2 regions of the Shewanella sp. 5_MG-2023 genome follow, and region 2 is predicted to be linked to the other one. Evidence: predicted binding sites of a transcription regulator. Region 2 holds the regulator's gene; the other holds the start of a gene.
The links. The regulator MetJ, encoded in region 2, represses methionine synthesis genes. The targets are predictions, from matches to a motif close to TAGACGTCTAGACGTCTA.

Region 1 (4,334 bases), on a different contig from region 2:
ATTACGCCATTGCATCGCAAGGTATTTGCCATCATTGGACACGGCAATATGCTCTTCAACCCCTTCAAAATTGGTCACTTTACTTTTTATTGGTGACGCCAAAGCGGCTGCGGCTTCAGGCTCTGTAAAAGATTTGATAAATTGATAAGCGGAATAACTGAGTAGTATCACAAATGCGAGCACAAAAACTGCCAACACGGTATGTTTACGGCCTGCCTTTTTGTGAGTGATATCTGAAAGACTCGTCTCCTCATTAGCTGAAGAAATTAATGAAATCGGTAACACTAATTGGTAACCAAGTTTTGGTAATGTCAGCAGTAAATCAGCTTCAATATGTAAATCTTTAAAGGATTTTCGTATTAGCCATACTGAATTAGTGAAACCTTTTTCACCAACAGCTTGGTTACCATCCCAGATGGTATCAATTGCTGTTTGGCGAGAAACAATATGATCTGGACTATCAATAAACAGTTTCAGCAACTCAAACACTTTAGCCGACAACTTAATTGTCTTATCACCACAGCTTAAGGTCATTATGCTGCAATCTAACGTACACGGCCCTATTTGATACTGAAGTAATGCCATCAAGTCTCACCTAGTAATTTGTTATTATTATTATTTTCACTAGTCATCATAAATATAAATCAAATAAAAACCATTCTACGCACAAGTTGTTTGATACAAAATTAATTAAGCCACTGTTAATAAAGGAATTGACCAGTGTTACAACTTGTATCGAAATATAAACAGTCACTTTATATAAATAAATATTATGAGTTATAGCTTGGTAGTATACAAAATAGCGTACCAGCTAACAATTACGTTTACATTTATTTAACAAGCGATTTGTGTTGATATTAGCGCTTTTTTTAGTGATAAATGCTAAAGGCACAGCAGCATTATTTAAAATACAACTTACTTGTCTGATTTTATTCAATAAAGACACGAGGTTAACCACAGTATTTTTTCAGAGCTTAGCCTCTCTTAAGGCTTATCAAACTCTGTATAGGTACAATAAAGTGGAATCTTGCTGGTTTACATAAGGCTTAATGACCATATTTCTAGTAAGTCAATAAGGGGGCCTCTATTGATAAGCCCAAATCCACTGGCTAAATAAATTGTTTAATTTAGCATACAGCCTTAAAAAATATCACCACAAAAAACACATTAAACTAATACAATCATAAAGATAAGCACAACTAATTCCTAAACAAGCTTTTAGGTTGAATTTAATTATTTGCGGCATTGCACAATTTTTGACTTATTATCGTATTGGGGGGTGTTATCATTTTTAAATTCGACTAAAATAGACGTCTAGATGTAGATACCTCTACACGTTCAAATTCAAAAAGACGAGATTTCCCATTATGGCAAACCACTTGTTCACCTCTGAGTCGGTCTCAGAAGGTCATCCAGATAAAATCGCTGATCAGATTTCTGATGCAGTATTAGACGCAATTTTAGAGCAAGACCCTAAAGCGCGTGTTGCTTGTGAAACTTACGTAAAAACAGGCATGGTATTAGTCGGTGGTGAAGTCACAACTTCTGCATGGGTTGATATCGAAGAAATCACGCGTAAAACAGTGCGTGAAATTGGTTACACCCATTCTGATATGGGTTTTGATGCTGATTCTTGCGCCATTTTAAATGCCATTGGTAAGCAGTCTCCTGATATCAACCAAGGTGTTGACCGCAGTGATCCTGCAGAACAAGGCGCTGGTGACCAAGGTTTAATGTTTGGTTATGCCAGCAACGAAACTGACGTATTAATGCCTGCTCCTATTACTTACGCTCACAAACTTGTGAAACGTCAATCTGAAGTACGTAAAGATGGCACCTTACCTTGGCTTCGCCCAGATGCAAAAAGCCAAGTTACCTTTGCTTATGATGAAGGTAAAATTGTTGGTATCGATGCAATCGTTCTATCAACTCAACATCGTGAAGATGTTAGTCAGGAAGACTTAATCGAAGGCGTAATGGAAACCATCATTAAGCCAGTTTTACCATCACAGTGGTTAAACAAAGATACTAAGTACTTCATCAACCCAACTGGCCGTTTTGTTATTGGTGGCCCTGTAGGTGACTGTGGTTTAACCGGTCGTAAAATCATCGTTGATACCTATGGCGGCATGGCGCGTCATGGTGGTGGTGCTTTCTCAGGTAAAGACCCATCAAAAGTTGACCGTAGTGCTGCATACGCAGCACGTTATGTAGCGAAGAACATCGTCGCTGCAGGTCTTGCAGATCGTTGTGAAATCCAAGTTTCTTATGCAATCGGTGTAGCAGAGCCTACCTCAATTAGCATCGAAACATTTGGTACCGGTAAAGTATCAGAAGACGTATTAATTAAGTTAGTTCGTCAACACTTCGAACTGCGCCCTTACGGCCTAACAGCGATGTTGGATTTGGCTCGCCCAATTTACCAACAAACTGCTGCTTATGGTCACTTCGGCCGTAACGAATTCCCATGGGAAGCGACTGATAAAGCTGAAATCTTACGTGCTGATGCCGGTCTATAATTAGCCCTCATTACAGTATGTAAAACTAAAAAAACCGTCAATTGACGGTTTTTTTATATCTATAATTTGCTGATTGATTCAACTTGGACTATTTCGCTATAGTTTTATTTCGCTACAGTTCTGCAGAGCACATAAACTGTCACTACTTACGAGTAAGCTTAACCTTCTCTCTGGTTAAGCAGTAATCACTGCCGGCCATTCTTCCTATGGCATCTAATTTGTCACTATCGATTCTAAAATCCTCAATGATGTCATCTTTAACATGAATAGCGACGACATTACCTAATATTAAATGGCCTGATAACGGTTCATTGCCCAAATCAATAATCTGATTAAGCTGGCACTCAAAGCTAATTAGCGCTTGCTTAACGAGACTCGGCTTAACTATAGATGCTGGGGCTTTTTCAATGTTGGCATACTCAAATTCATCTATATCCGCAGGAATATGATGGCAAGTTTCATTCATCACCGCTAAATCAGGATAGCTCACTGTATTGATGACAAATTCACCCTGTTGGCGAATATTAGTTAACGTATCCTTTTCCTGACCATCATCCATGCCCATAGGGTTGAAACACAGCACTGGCGGGTTAGCGCTGGCCACAGTAAAAAACGAAAAGGTGCTAAATTGGCCACCCCATCAACAGAAATAGTGGAAACCCATGCGATGGGTCTAGGCGTTACTCCACCAATCAATAACTTATATATTTGTTGCTTACTTAACTGTTGTGGCGACAATAACATTAGGCTCTCGCAAATATTCTTAATAGGGTAAATCACATTCAACTTTAACAGTACTATGTCAGGTATGTACGCTGTATAGGTTTTAAAAATATGTTAACCCAACACATTTTGATCGGTTAAAGATGAAACTCCTTTGCAAGATATCAAACCGCTGTTCAGAATGACAATTGCTCAATTCTAACAAGGGAGTAATGAAGCGAGTCTTTTCTATCTAAGCCATCAATTAAACATTAAAATTGTGCCATCCAATAACAAAAGAATGAGCTTTCACCTTTCAGAACTTTATCGCTCTACATACTCAATAGGTAAAAATTTAATGCGTAAAACCCAATGGTTATTTGATGATGTCACTCAATTCAAAACGTCAATAGCACCAGCGATGACAGCCGGGCAACAAAAGTGCTGGTCAATGCTGAAACAGTTTTACAAACAACAGATGCCTTATTCAAAGCCAACAATGAAAGAAGATATAGCGGTGATCATGGCTCAAGATACTCAGTTACAGCAGTCGAATATTGATAAAGAAATGAATGAACCTGTTAATACAGTTTCTAGTGCCGCTATTGCTAAAGGAAAGAGTCGCAATAATCCTGACAATAGTATTATTGCGGTAGTAAGAATAAAGCCCATTGGCCAATATCAGTTGGTAACCGGCCTTGTCGTTGCTAGTGAGTATAGAGGCGGTGGACTTGCCCATACATTGCTAGCATTCATTGCTGAAAAACTAAAATGCGAGCAATGTTTTGTATTTTCCTTACCCCATTTAACCCAACTTTATCAAGAGCATGGCTTCAATGAGGTAAAACTGGCGACAAATGATATTCAACAACTTTATCTAAAACATCATTCACCACAAAAACCATTGGTGCTAATGCAGCTGCAGACTCAACTTTCTTCTAGAAAATAGTTTAAAAGCAACCGCTTGTTAAAAACTTCGCGTTAATAATCGTTTCGTTAACAGTGATCAAAATGCGCAGTTTCGACACACATAAAGGAAATCTGCTGTAATGATAAAACTGGTACATTCATCACTCGACCATTGTCAGTATCAAGTAGGTGATTGTCAGTACT
Region 2 (4,334 bases):
TAAATTCATCTATGCCGTAAAAGTCTAACGGGATTGAAGCCTATTTTTAATTTTTTCGACTATCTTTATTAGATAATTAAAAATGAAAATGGTGAATGATGAGATCCTTAGCGCTGCTATTGTTTTTACTGCTGTTTGCGATAAATACGCAAGCGGGTCAGCTTTATTTTGAAGCTCGCAGTGATAGCATGGGCGGTACAGGTGTAGCCTCATCAAGCCGTATCGGCGCAAGTTTTATTAATCCCGCTTTACTGGCTATTTACGCCCCAAAAACCAATGAGTTCTCCTTACTGTTACCGGTTGTGGCTGCTGAAGTGGATGATAGCGACAATATGCTTGATAAGTTTGACTCACTACAAGACAGTTTTGATGACTTAGAAACGGCCATAAACGGCAATGATACTGATGATATTGCTGGTTTTCGTGATGATTTAGTTATTAATTTAAATGCCCTCAACGGCACTAACGCCTCGGTATCAGCCGCAATTGGCGCAGCATTAGTATTGCCAACTCAAACCGTGCCAATGGCGCTATTTTCCAAAAGTCACCTTGACGCTATGGGCGTTGCTGATATTGCTCAAGGTGATATTGATATGCTGACTAATCTCGATCCCGCCAACCCTCCTGCAGATCTCACTGACTTAGACTCTCAAGGCATTGTATTAGCCGCCGGAGTCACAGATTTTGGGGTGGCGTTAAGCTTTCCACTATCTATAGTTAACATGCCTGTAAAAGTTGGGATTTCACCTAAGTTTCAACGCATTGATACCTATCATTACAGTGCCAGTGCCAATAACTTTGATGTCGATGATTTTGATGATGATAAATATCGAAATGATGACAGCTTATTTAACCTTGATCTTGGGGTGGCTATTGAGCCAACAGAAAGCTTAACCTTAGGGCTGTCTGCTCGTAATTTATTCAGTAAAAAAATAACCACAGTTGAAGCTCAAGGACGGACATTTGAATACCAAATTGAGCCGTTAGTCACAGTGGGAGCTGCTTATGATTGGTCCAGAGTCACCTTAACCACGGATATTGATCTGGTGGAGCAAAGCCGTTTTAGCGAGTTTGATGCGGTGCAGTATTGGCGAGTGGGCGGTGAAGTTAAAGCCACTGACTGGCTGTTTTTACGCATGGGCTACCGCCATGACTTAAAAGATAATAGCGTAGATATTTACTCTTTCGGCACCGGCTTTGCCATCGGCCAAGCCTTTAAGCTGGATATGAGCGGCAGCTATGGTGATGATGCCATTGGCGCTGTGCTGCAAACTTCTTATCACTTTTAAGCGTTATCATTTTTAGCTGTCATCATTGTTGCATTTATATCTGCCACAAAAAGATGATCGACTAGCCTGCTGATAATTCAATTAACGACTTAAGGGTTAGCAATAATGCACTTAAGCTACATAACACCATAGTGGCGATGCGAGTCTTATTTTTATCAACCTTATTGGTTAGCTTTCCTGCGGCAATATTTCCGAGTATGACAGATGGCAATAGCATCAATGACAACCACAGATGCTTTGCTTCCACTAAGCCTGCAAGCATTAAAATAATCAGTGCGATCATTGAGCTGAAAACAAAAAAGATCGATAGCGCGGCTCTAAACTGCGGCGCATCTTTACCGGCTAATAAAATCGCTAATGGTGGCCCACCAATGGCGGCAATATTTCCAAATACCCCCGACAAGACACCTGCAATAAATAGCGAAAGCCGATTTACTGGCGCTGTGATCTTAAAAATACTCAGCAACACCGCTGCGCCGACAATAAAGGCAATGGCTAACCCCAGTACTGCTTGGGGGGCAAACAGTAATAAACCTGCGCCCATAAAGCCACCAGGTATTCGCCCCAGCAGCGCATATTGCAGCCCATTAAACTCCAGTTGAGTACGTTCACGCAATAAGGTCAATAAGGCGATGGAAAAACCCATCATAATCACAGGGGCTGGGACTAATTGTGGGTCGATGATATAGAGAAGTGGACTGGCAACAACCGCAAGCCCAAAACCGATAAGGCCTTGGGTTAATGCGCCTAGAAAAATGATAACCGATGCAAGCATCAAGGTCTGCGGATCGATAAATTCCATTGTCGACTCTTTAGGCGCAATACTGCAACTCACTCTCAGCTTGAGAGCTCGATGCGTTAAATGACGAGCAGTGTTTGATTAATTGAGCAGGCTTATGCTTTAGCGCAAGTACTTCAGCGCTAGTCGCTAGCTTGACTTAATCAAGATCTTCCCACTCAATTCCCATGGCATCCATCAAAGCTTTTGCTTCAGATGGGATGCTATCAGGCCCTTCTTTTGATAAGTCACCGTCATTTGGCAGTGGTTGTCCAGTGTAGGCATGCAAAAATGCTTCACACAGTAGTTCACTATTGGTTGCATGACGTAAGTTATTAACCTGGCGGCGGGTACGTTCATCAGTCAATACTTTTAAAACTTTTAAAGGTATGGATACCGTGATTTTTTTAACTTGTTCATTTTTTTTGCCATGTTCGGCATATGGGCTGATATAGTCGCCATTCCATTCAGTCATTAACTCACCTTTATACGATAGATTCGTGGCAGATTTTAACCGCTAAATAATAACAGTCAAATTATTGCGGTTATTCTATAACGAATGGAAATAGATTTCTTTATGTTTAGACGTCTAAACGGCTGATTTGTATTGACGATGTGACTTAGCTTAGGTACATTTAGCCATCTAGACATCTCTTTAGTGTGTATTCTTTAGGAGTTTACAATGAGCAAACATCGCGCAGCTACGCTAGCAGTACGCCAAGGTATCGAGTCAGATACCCAATACGGCGCTGTAGTCCCGCCGATTTATCTATCAACAAACTATTCTTTTGATGGCCATAAAAACCCTAGAGAGTTTGATTATAGTCGTTCAGGAAACCCGACGCGCTGCGTGTTAGGTGAAGCCATTGCCAAACTTGAACATGGCGCTACTGGGGTGGTTACTTGTACCGGTATGGCTGCGATTACCTTGGTCACTAGTTTATTAGGCCCCGATGATTTACTGATTGTGCCTCACGATTGTTATGGCGGTAGTTACCGTTTGTTCACAAATCTTGCCAACAAAGGCCAATTTAAATTACTGGTGATTGATCAAACAGATGAGCAAGCACTCAGTGATGCGATTGCTCAGAAACCTAAAATGGTGTGGTTAGAAACGCCGTCAAACCCATTATTACGTGTTGTTGATATCAAAGCTATTGCTGAGCAAAGCCATAAAGTCGATGCCTTAGTTGTGGTTGATAACACCTTTTTATCGCCAATTTTGCAACAGCCATTAGAGCTAGGCGCTGATATCGTCATGCATTCCACCACCAAATATATCAATGGTCATAGTGACGTTGTAGGTGGCGCTGTGGTGGCAAAAGACCCTGAACTGGGTGAGTTACTACACTGGTGGTCAAACACCTTAGGGCTAACAGGCTCGGCTTTTGATAGTTACCTAACCTTACGTGGCATTCGTACTTTAGCTGTACGTATTCGCGAGCATCAAAAAAATGCTGAGCAAGTTATTGACGTACTTCAGGCCAGCAATCTTGTCGAAAAAGTGTATTATCCAGGCTTAAAAGACCACCCAGGTCACGATATTGCAGCTAAGCAACAACAAGGCTTCGGCGCTATGTTAAGTTTCGAACTTAAAGGTGGTGAAGCAGAAGTGGTCGCCTTTTTAAATGCACTGTCTATTTTCAGTGTTGCTGAAAGCTTAGGCGGAGTGGAAAGCTTAGTTGCCGTACCTGCAACCATGACCCATAGAGCAATGGCGCCTGCAGCACGGTATGAAGCTGGCATTAAAGATACTTTACTGCGACTATCTGTCGGGATTGAAGATGCTGAAGACTTGGTTGCCGATATTGAAGTAGGCTTAGCTGCTGTCGCTGCGCTTTAAGTTAATCTCCCTTGGCTATATTCATGTAGTCAGGCTGGTATATGTTGTTTAAGGAGTGAAAAATGGCCCGCAGTCATTTACATAAATTTGGTGGTTCAAGTCTTGCTGATGCAGATTGCTATCGCCGCGTTGCCCATATTTTACTGACTCATGGCAACAGTGATGATTTAGTCGTTGTTTCAGCTGCGGGTAAAAGTACTAACTTTTTATATAAATTACTCTCCTTAAGAGAAAACGGTGACTTGTGGCAAGAAGAGCTACAAGTACTGGTGAGCTATCAGCAAAACCTGATTGAGCAACTTCTCTCAAACGAACAAGCGCGCGATTTACGTGAGCGCCTATCAACCGATAAATCGCAATTAGTCAGTTTATTGTCCCTTGAAGAGCGCAATGAATTTCAGCTCAATCATGTATTAAGCTTTGG

Region 1: the regulator MetJ is predicted to act here: its motif matches at 1,308-1,325, upstream of metK (methionine adenosyltransferase).

Annotation. Positions count from the first base shown of each region.
Region 1 covers NZ_JAUORC010000011.1:107,150-111,483, reverse strand. Annotated here, with positions in the region: gene Q4557_RS08400 (winged helix-turn-helix domain-containing protein) at 1-585, opposite strand, end outside; gene metK (methionine adenosyltransferase) at 1,368-2,519, shown strand; partial or broken gene Q4557_RS08390 (flavin reductase family protein) at 2,662-3,129, opposite strand; gene Q4557_RS08385 (GNAT family N-acetyltransferase) at 3,580-4,170, shown strand; gene Q4557_RS08380 (hypothetical protein) at 4,218-4,334, opposite strand, start outside.
Region 2 covers NZ_JAUORC010000002.1:7,989-12,322, forward strand. Annotated here, with positions in the region: gene Q4557_RS01000 (conjugal transfer protein TraF) at 99-1,289, shown strand; gene Q4557_RS01005 (sulfite exporter TauE/SafE family protein) at 1,351-2,091, opposite strand; gene metJ (met regulon transcriptional regulator MetJ) at 2,228-2,542, opposite strand; gene metB (cystathionine gamma-synthase) at 2,750-3,910, shown strand; gene Q4557_RS01020 (bifunctional aspartate kinase/homoserine dehydrogenase II) at 3,973-4,334, shown strand, end outside.